Regions from separate parts of the Pseudomonas chaetocerotis genome, predicted to be linked through region 2. Evidence: predicted binding sites of a transcription regulator. Region 2 holds the regulator's gene; the other holds the start of a gene.
The links. Region 2 encodes sigma-54, which starts transcription at its own class of promoters, with help from an activator protein. Its sites were predicted from a motif close to ANTGGCATNNANNTTGCTNT; they were not measured.
Positions count from the first base shown of each region.

Region 1: glnA (glutamate--ammonia ligase) is a predicted target of sigma-54. The motif match lies at 1,637-1,656, and genes of this name have one in related genera.

Region 1 is NZ_JACFYX020000006.1:206,083-210,784, forward strand. It holds gene thiI (tRNA uracil 4-sulfurtransferase ThiI) at 1-1,422, opposite strand, end outside; gene glnA (glutamate--ammonia ligase) at 1,751-3,157, shown strand; gene H3221_RS12705 (DUF4124 domain-containing protein) at 3,439-4,005, shown strand; gene H3221_RS12710 (DUF4124 domain-containing protein) at 4,011-4,628, shown strand.
Region 2 is NZ_JACFYX020000001.1:257,960-262,661, reverse strand. It holds gene ptsN (PTS IIA-like nitrogen regulatory protein PtsN) at 1-144, opposite strand, end outside; gene hpf (ribosome hibernation-promoting factor, HPF/YfiA family) at 157-465, opposite strand; gene H3221_RS01285 (RNA polymerase factor sigma-54) at 565-2,058, opposite strand; gene lptB (LPS export ABC transporter ATP-binding protein) at 2,249-2,974, opposite strand; gene lptA (lipopolysaccharide transport periplasmic protein LptA) at 2,974-3,513, opposite strand; gene lptC (LPS export ABC transporter periplasmic protein LptC) at 3,500-4,066, opposite strand; gene H3221_RS01265 (KdsC family phosphatase) at 4,075-4,596, opposite strand; gene H3221_RS01260 (KpsF/GutQ family sugar-phosphate isomerase) at 4,596-4,702, opposite strand, start outside.

The DNA.
Region 1 (4,702 bases), on a different contig from region 2:
TCCCTCGCTCAGCAGATGGTGGGCGTGCAGGCGACTCATGACGCCCTTGTCGCAATACAGCAGGTACTGGCGGTTCTCATCCAGTTCCTTGAATTTGTTGTTCAGCGCATAGAATGGCAGCGCCTGCACTTCGATGCCCGGCACGTCCAGCGGCTCGTCTTCGGCGGCGTCGGGATGACGGATGTCGATGACGATCTGTCCGGCCAGCGCTTCACGCACCTCCTCGACTTGCACGTCCTTGCCCAACTCGTCGATCACGCGGTCGATGGGCAACTGGGTAGCACGTTCGAGGGCGCGTTCGAGGATGGCCATGTCGAACTGGGCCTCCTCGTGCTCGATGCGGTAACCACGGGCCTTGGTGGTCGGGTTGACCGAGATCACGCCGCAATACTCGGGCATGTTCTTGGCGAACTCGGCGGTGCCAATGCGCGTGGCGGTGTCGATGATGTCCTGCTTGTGGCTGGCGATCAGCGGGCGCATGACCAACATGTCGGTAGCCGAATCGATCACTGCAAGATTGGTCAGGGTCTGGCTGGAGACCTGACTGATCGCCTCGCCGGTGACCAGCGCCTCGATCTGCAGGTTCTCGGCGATACGGGTGGCAGCACGCAACATCATGCGCTTGAGGATAACGCCCATCTGGCTGTTGTCGACCTTGCCGAGAATCTCACCGACCACTTCCTCGAACGGCACACTGATGAACAGCACGCGCTGCGAGCGGCCGAACTTCTGCCATATATAGTGCGCCACTTCCATCACGCCCAACTCGTGGGCACGCCCGCCGAGATTGAAGAAGCAGAAGTGGCTGACCAGGCCGCGACGCATCATCTGGTAGGCCGCCACGGTGGAGTCGAAACCGCCACTCATCAGCACCAGGGTCTGCTCCAGCGAACCCAGCGGGTAACCACCGAGACCTTCGTGGCGGTTGTGCACCACGAACAGGCGCTGGTCGCGAATCTCCATGCGCACTTCGACTTCCGGCTTTTTCAGGTCGATGCCAGCCGCATCGCACTCACGGCGCAGGCGCGAACCGACATGCCGCTCGACATCGATGGAAGAAAATGCGTGCTTGCCGCCGCGCTTGCAACGCACCGCAAAAATCTTGCCCGGCAATTGCTCGGCGTAATGACGCTTGCAGTGCTCGGTGATCTCGTCCAGATCGCCCAGCGGGTATTCATTGACTTCGAGGAACAGACCGATGCCCGGCATGTTGCGCAGGCGCTCGGTCATCTCGGCGAGCAACTTGGGATCGTCCAAGTCGGTTTCGACTTCGAGGTTGTCCCAGACACCGGTCACCCGCAGTTCGGGGTCAAGATCGCGCAGCACGGAGCGAATGTTCTTCCCCAACTGGCGGATGAACTGCTTGCGCACCGGGCGGCTCTTGATGGTGATTTCCGGGAAAACTTTGACGATGAGCTTCATGAATAGGCCGCCCGCTTGGGGGACGAAAAAACAGGGGCGCGGATTATAGCGGAAATTGTTCAAGCTTTGACCAAAAATACTGCACCACTCACGCAGCGCACCAAAATAGATCTTTCGCCAAATTAAAGGCCCTTAAATGGTGCAAATATTTATGGTGAATTAGCGCGCAGACAGCGCGGTGCCTGAGTTTCGTGGCTTCTGCCCAATAAAGGGCACTGGCATGCAATTTGCTCCCTTGTGAGGCAGGTCGCCCTGGAGGACTATCCCGCCGGGCTTCACCGCATCTTCAAGGCTTATCGATAAGAGCCTTTTCCACCTGGAGGACAACATGTCTAAGGCTGTTCAACTGATCAAAGAACACGACGTGAAGTGGGTAGACCTGCGCTTCACCGACACCAAGGGCAAGCAGCACCACGTGACCATGCCGGCCCGTGACGCCCTGGACGAAGATTTCTTCGAGCACGGCAAGATGTTCGACGGCTCGTCCATCCATGGCTGGAAAGGCATCGAAGCCTCCGACATGATCCTGATGCCGGTAGACGATACCGCCGTTCTGGATCCGTTCACCGAAGAGCCGACCCTGATCCTGGTCTGCGACATCATCGAGCCGAGCACCATGCAAGGCTACGACCGCGACCCGCGCTCCATCGCCAAGCGCGCTGAAGAGTTCCTCAAAGGCACCGGCATCGGTGACACCGTATTCGTTGGCCCGGAGCCCGAGTTCTTCATCTTCGACGAAGTGAAGTTCAAGTCCGACATCTCCGGCTCGATGTTCAAGATTTACTCCGAGCAAGGCTCCTGGATGACCGACGGCGACGTCGAAGGCGGCAACAAGGGCCACCGTCCAGCAGTCAAAGGTGGTTACTTCCCAGTTCCGCCGTGCGACCACGACCACGAAATCCGTACTGCCATGTGTAATGCCATGGAAGAAATGGGCCTGGTGGTCGAAGTGCACCACCACGAAGTGGCGACTGCCGGTCAGAACGAAATCGGCGTGAAGTTCAACACCCTGGTTGCCAAGGCTGACGAAGTTCAGACCCTGAAGTACTGCGTGCACAACGTAGCCGACGCCTACGGCAAAACCGCTACCTTCATGCCGAAGCCCCTGTACGGCGACAACGGCTCGGGTATGCACGTGCACATGTCCATCTCCAAAGATGGCAAGAACACCTTCTCCGGCGAAGGCTATGCCGGCCTGTCCGATACCGCTCTGTATTTCATCGGCGGCATCATCAAGCACGGCAAGGCTCTGAACGGCTTCACCAACCCGTCGACCAACTCCTACAAGCGTCTGGTCCCAGGTTTCGAAGCTCCGGTAATGCTGGCCTACTCGGCGCGTAACCGCTCGGCCTCGATCCGTATTCCTTACGTTTCCAGCCCGAAAGCCCGCCGTATCGAAGCGCGCTTCCCGGACCCGGCTGCCAACCCGTACCTGGCCTTCGCAGCTCTGCTGATGGCCGGTATCGACGGTATCCAGAACAAGATCCACCCGGGCGATGCGGCCGACAAGAACCTGTACGATCTGCCGCCGGAAGAAGGCAAGCTGATCCCGCAAGTCTGCGGCAGCCTGAAAGAAGCCCTGGAAGAGCTGGACAAGGGCCGTGCGTTCCTGACCAAGGGTGGCGTATTCTCCGACGACTTCATCGATGCCTACATCGAGCTGAAATCCGAAGAAGAAATCAAGGTACGTACCTTCGTACACCCGCTGGAATACGACCTGTACTACAGCGTCTAAACCAGTCTCGCGCCGCCTGGTGCAGCGCGTTCGAAAGCCCCGCCCGGCTCTGCCTGGCGGGGCTTTTTCATTTTCCACCGGTAGGGTACGCCGCGCGCACCGAAAGCCCGAGACTATGCAGCAGATGCTGCGCACAGCTCAGTACTCCACGACGCCCTAAGTAATCCGCGCCCAGGGCCAGCGCCGATTTGTAGCCAAACATCACAGCCATAACGCCCTGCGCTTGCCAGGAACCGCCAGCAGTGCAAGGCTTAGCGCATCATCCGCGGAAGGATCGGCCCATGCGCCCGTTACTCGCCTGCCTGCTGCTTGCCCTGGCCTTGCCGGCCAGTGCGCAGATCTACAAATACATCGACGCCAACGGCAACACGGTCTTCACCAACCAGCCACCCGATGGCACGGCAGCCGAGAACGTCAACCTGCCACCAACCAATACGGTAGAGATGCAGACGCCCAGCATTCCCGCAGGCACCAACGGCGACACCTCAGCACAGAGTGCCGCACCCTATTCGACACTGAGCCTGACCGGTATCCCTGATGATGAAGCCATGCGCGCCAACAACGGCACCTTCGTCGTTGGAGTGAACATCCAGCCACGCCTGCAACCCGGCCACCAGCTCCGACTGATTCTCGATGGCAAGCCATACGGTCAGGCCGGCAACGTGCCGAGCCTGCAGCTGACCGATGTCGAGCGCGGCGAACACAGCCTGGCGGTGGCGGTCGTCGCTGGCGAACGCATCGTCCAGCAAAGCACCACCGAAACCTTCACCGTGCAGCGCATCAGCGTCAACAGCCCTGCCCGCCCACCTGTAACGCCACCGCGCCCGACTCCGAGACCTACGAACTGATCATGATGCGTACACTGCTGCTCTGCCTGTTGTTCATCAGCCAGGCAGCCTCGGCCCAGGTCTATACCTACGTCGATGCTGAAGGTAACCGCGTATTCACTGACAAGCCGCGCAGCAGCACTGCCGAACGGGTGATGCTGGCGCCGTCCAACAGCGCGGAAATGAGCCAACCCCACCCCACGGTGCGCATGGCCCCGCCACCTGCGGTAAGCAAACCGACCGTGCACTATCAGGTGCTGCGCATTCTCGTGCCGGAACCGGACGCCTCGATCCACAACGGTTCCGGCGACATGATCGTCACCCTCACCAGCGAGCCAGGCCTGCTGCCCGGCCACAGCTACCGGTTGCGGCTCGACGGCGAACCCCAGGGCGAGACAACCCGCAGCCCGGTATTCTCCCTACAGCACGTCGACCGTGGTACGCACCAACTGGTGGCAGAAATCATCGATTCCGCCGGACTCATCGTCGAGCGCACACCGGCGCAGCCCTTCCACATGCACCGCATGACCCTGGCACAGAAGCGCAAAATCAATCCTTGCAAGAAGGATGAATACGGCGTTCGCCCCGAATGTCCACTCAAAGACAAGCCCAAGGAAGAGGCCAGCATCCTTCCCTTCTTCTGAATTCGATTGCACCTTAATAGTGCAATCGAACGCACCACCTCCTAAGCTCTCCCTGTTTTGGGTCGTTTTTCTCA
Region 2 (4,702 bases):
GCTTTCGAAGATGTCCTGGGCATCCAGGTCGGGCAGATCGCGCGCAACCACATTGGCGATCTGTTCGAGCACGCGTTTCTTGCTGCCGCCCGGCACGTTCACCAGGGAACGGCCGGGGGTCAGGATATTTTCAAGTCGGATCATGGATAGGGAATGTCAGCGGGCCGTGGCGCCTTGCAGGCGTTCTAGCTGCTTTTCCTTGTGCTTGATGAGTTGACGGTCGAGTTTATCGGCCAACAGGTCGATGGCAGCGTACATGTCCTGATGCTCGGCGTTGGCGACGACTTCGCCGCCAGCGATGTGCAGGGTGGCTTCGATCTTCTGCTTGAGTTTTTCGACCTCCATGGTCACCTGTACGTTGGTGATCTTGTCGAAGTGGCGTTCCAGTCGGCCTAGTTTCTCGCCGATATAGTCACGCAGGGCGTCGGTCACATCCAGCTGATGTCCACTGATGTTGACTTGCATACCGCTTTCTCCTTGTTGCCTTGTGTAAGAGACGGGTCTGGTTCGACCCGCCGCCGGAACACTTTGGCCTGAAGGCCTGAGGCCTTCAGTCGATCTGGCCTACATCAGTCGCTTGCGCTCACTGGAGGGCGCTATACCGAGGGACTCGCGATACTTGGCGACCGTCCGACGGGCGACTTGGATGCCTTGTGCTTCCAGTAAACCAGCGATCTTGCTGTCGCTCAACGGCTTTTTCGCGTTTTCTGCTGCAACCAGTTTTTTGATGATCGCGCGGATCGCGGTGGACGAGCATTCTCCGCCTTCAGAGGTGCTGACGTGGCTGGAGAAGAAATATTTCAGCTCGTAAATACCGCGCGGTGTGTGCATGAATTTCTGCGTGGTAACGCGTGAGATCGTCGACTCATGCATACCCACCGCTTCGGCGATGTCGTGCAGCACCAGGGGTTTCATCGCCTCGTCGCCGTAGTCGAGGAAACCACGCTGGTGCTCGACGATCTGCGTGGCCACCTTCATCAGCGTTTCGTTACGACTCTGCAGGCTCTTGATGAACCAGCGTGCTTCCTGCAGCTGGTTGCGCATGAAGGTGTTGTCGGCACTGGAGTCGGCGCGTTTGACGAAGCCGGCATATTGCGGATTGACCCGCAGGCGTGGCATGGCCTCCTGGTTCAGTTCCACCAGCCAGCGTTCGTTGTGCTTGCGCACGATGACGTCGGGCACGACGTATTCCGGTTCGCTGGATTCGATTTGCGAACCTGGACGCGGATTCAGGCGCTGGATCAGGTCGATGACCTGGCGCAGCTCGTCTTCCTTGAGCTTGGTGCGGCGCATCAGCTGGGCATAATCGCGGCTACCGAGCAGTTCCAGGTAGTCACCGACCACGCGTTGTGTCTCGCTCAGCCAAGGCGTGCCGGCAGGCAGTTGGCGCAGTTGCAGCAGCAGGCATTCGCGCAGATCGCGGGCGCCGATACCGGCCGGTTCGAACTGCTGGATGCGATGCAGCACCACTTCCACTTCGTCCAGTTCGACATCCAGCTCGGGGTCGAAGGATTCGGTGACTTCCTCTAGCGTTTCTTCGAGGTAACCGTCGTTGTTGATGCAGTCGATCAGGGTGGCCGCGATCAGGCGATCCTTGTCCGACATGGGCGCCAGGTTCAGCTGCCAGAGCAGGTGACTGTGCAGGCTCTCGCCGCTGGAAGTGCGGGTGGTGAAGTCCCACTCGTCATCATCGTTGCTGGGCAGGCTACTGGCGCTGGTCTGGTAGATGTCTTCCCAGGCGGTATCGACCGGCAACTCGTTGGGAATGCGCTCGCCCCACTCGCCCTCTTCCAGGTTATCCACCGTGGGGGTGGTTTCCTGGTAGCTCTCTTCCTTGCTCGGGGTCGGCGTGGCGCTTTCGGCGCCATCAGCCATTGGATCGCTGTTGTCGAAGTCGTCGCCGTCTTCCTGGCGCTCGAGCATGGGATTGGATTCCAGCGCCTCCTGGATTTCCTGTTGCAGGTCCAGGGTGGACAGTTGGAGGAGGCGGATAGCCTGTTGCAGCTGCGGGGTCATCGTCAGCTGCTGGCCCATCTTGAGGACTAGCGATGGTTTCATTGCAGACCTTAATTTACTGGCGAGTTACGCCTTCCACATCAGGGCGCCGAAGCGCCGCAGGAAGCAAATTATATGCCTGAACTTCTCGTTTTTGCCTAGGGGGTGCAATATTTCTGTAGCGAAATAGTGGGCAACCTACAGGCTGTTTTTGACGCAGCAGCGCCGAGCACAGTGGTTTTCACGCAGCCTGTTACAGGCGGAATTCATGGCCCAGATATACCTCTTTCACCGTCTGGTTGGCGAGGATGGTCTCGGCGTTACCCTCGGCGATCAGCTGTCCATCGTTGACGATGTAGGCGGTCTCGCAGATGTCCAGGGTTTCACGCACGTTGTGATCGGTGATCAGGATGCCGATGCCCTTGGCCTTGAGGTGATGGATGATCTGTTTGATATCGCCCACCGAGATCGGATCTACCCCGGCAAAGGGTTCGTCGAGCAGGATGAACTTGGGGTTGGTCGCCAGGGCTCGGGCAATCTCCACGCGGCGTCGTTCACCGCCGGACAGGCTCATGCCGAGATTGTCGGCGATATGGTGGATATGGAATTCCTGCAGCAGGCTTTCCAGTTCCGCCTGACGTCCGGCGCGGTCCAGGTCCTTGCGCGTTTCGAGAATGGCCATGATGTTGTCGGTTACCGACAGCTTGCGGAAGATCGAGGCTTCCTGCGGCAGGTAGCCGATGCCTGCGCGTGCGCGGCCGTGCATGGGCTGATGACTGACGTCGAGGTCGTCGATCAGTACGCGGCCCTGGTCGGAGCGCACCAGGCCGACGATCATGTAGAAGCAGGTGGTCTTGCCTGCGCCGTTGGGGCCTAGCAGGCCAACGATCTGACCGCTTTCGATGCTCAGGCTGACGTCACGCACGACCTGGCGGCTCTTGTAGCTTTTCGCCAGGTGTTGGGCTTTGAGAATGGCCATTACTGCTGCTGATCCGCGGGTTTGTTCTTCGGTTGGATGACCATGTCGATACGTGGGCGCGGCGTGCTGACGTTGCCGCCTGTCGCGCGGCCGGCGTTGACGATCTGGCGGCGGGTGTCGTAGACGATTTTCTCGCCTTCGAAGGTATTGCCTTCCTGAATTACCCTGGCCTGGTCGATCAGTACGATGCGCTCATTGCTGGCGAAATACTGGATGGTCTTGCCGTAGGCCTTGACGATGTCCTTGTCCACGGCCGGCTTCTGCTCGTAGTAGGCCAGGTTGCCGACCGAGGTGAATACATCGATATCGCCACTGGCGGTCTGAGTGATGGTTACGGTGTCACCCGTGATCTTCAGGGTGCCCTGGGTGATGATCACGTCGCCGCGATAAACGGCTACACCTTGCTTGTCATCCAGTTCGGCGCTGTCGGCCTGGATGCGGATCGGTTGATCGCGATCCGATGGCAGTGCCCAGGCAGCCGCGCTTCCCAATGCGGCGCCGAGGCTGAGAATAAGGGGGAGGGTATTAACGAACCTCATGCTGGCCTCTTACGTTGGACTGCAGGATCATCCTGCCGTCATTCAAGTACGCTTTCATTCCTTGTGCCGTGGTCACCCCGTTGGCCGCAACGATTCTAACGGCTTGCTCGGTCTGCGCATATTCCTTGTCAGGAATAACGGTCATGCGGCTGCTGGTGATCACGGTGGGGCGGTTCTTTGCGTCGGTGCGGGCGATGCGCACGTCGTCGATCAGTTCTACCTCGACGCCGCCAGGCGAGACTTCGGCACGCTGACTGGTGACTTCCCAGGGGAGCTCGGTACCGCGATAGAGCTTCAGCTTGGGGGTGTCGATCAGGGTGATGTCAGTGCTTTTGATGTGCTCGAGTTTGTCCGCAGTCATGCGGTAGTGCAGTTTGCCGTCATCCTGGAACTGCACGGTGCGCGCGCCCACTGCATAGAAGTCAACGACGTTGTCGTCGCTGGTCCGCTGGGTTTGGCGTGCGCTGTCCGGGGCAAGGTTCCAGTAACCGAGTGCGGCCACGACGACTGCAATCAGAGCAAAGATCAGGGTGTTGAGGATTTTACGCGGCATGCTGTTCTCTACAGGTAGGCGGCTTGGGCCGCATCCAGTGTGCCTTGGGCACGCATGATCAGTTCGCAGAATTCCCGTGCCGCACCGTCGCCGCCGCGTGCCTCGGTTACGCCATGGGCGTGCTGGCGGACGAAGCTGTCGGCGCTGGCCACGGCCATGCCCAGTCCGACACGGCGAATGACTGGAAGGTCCGGCAGGTCGTCGCCAAGATAAGCAACCTGTTCATAGCTTAGGCCGAGTTCGGCGAGCAGGCCGTCGAGTACCACGAGTTTGTCCTCGCGGCCCTGGAACAGGTGCTGGATGCCCAGGTTGTTGGCGCGGCGCTCGACCACCGGGGTCTTGCGCCCGCTGATGATGGCGGTACGCACGCCCGAGTTGATCAGCATCTTGATGCCGTGGCCGTCGAGTGTGTTGAAGGTCTTGAACTCGCTGCCGTCTTCGAGGAAGTACAGGCGGCCGTCGGTAAGCACGCCGTCGACGTCGAAGATCGCCAGTTTGATGGCGCGGGCGCGTTGCTGCAGGTCGTTCATCACATTACTCCGGCACGCAGCAGGTCATGCATGTTGAGGGCGCCGACCGGGTTGTCCATGTCGTCGACCACTACCAGTGCGTTGATCTTGTGGTCTTCCATGATCT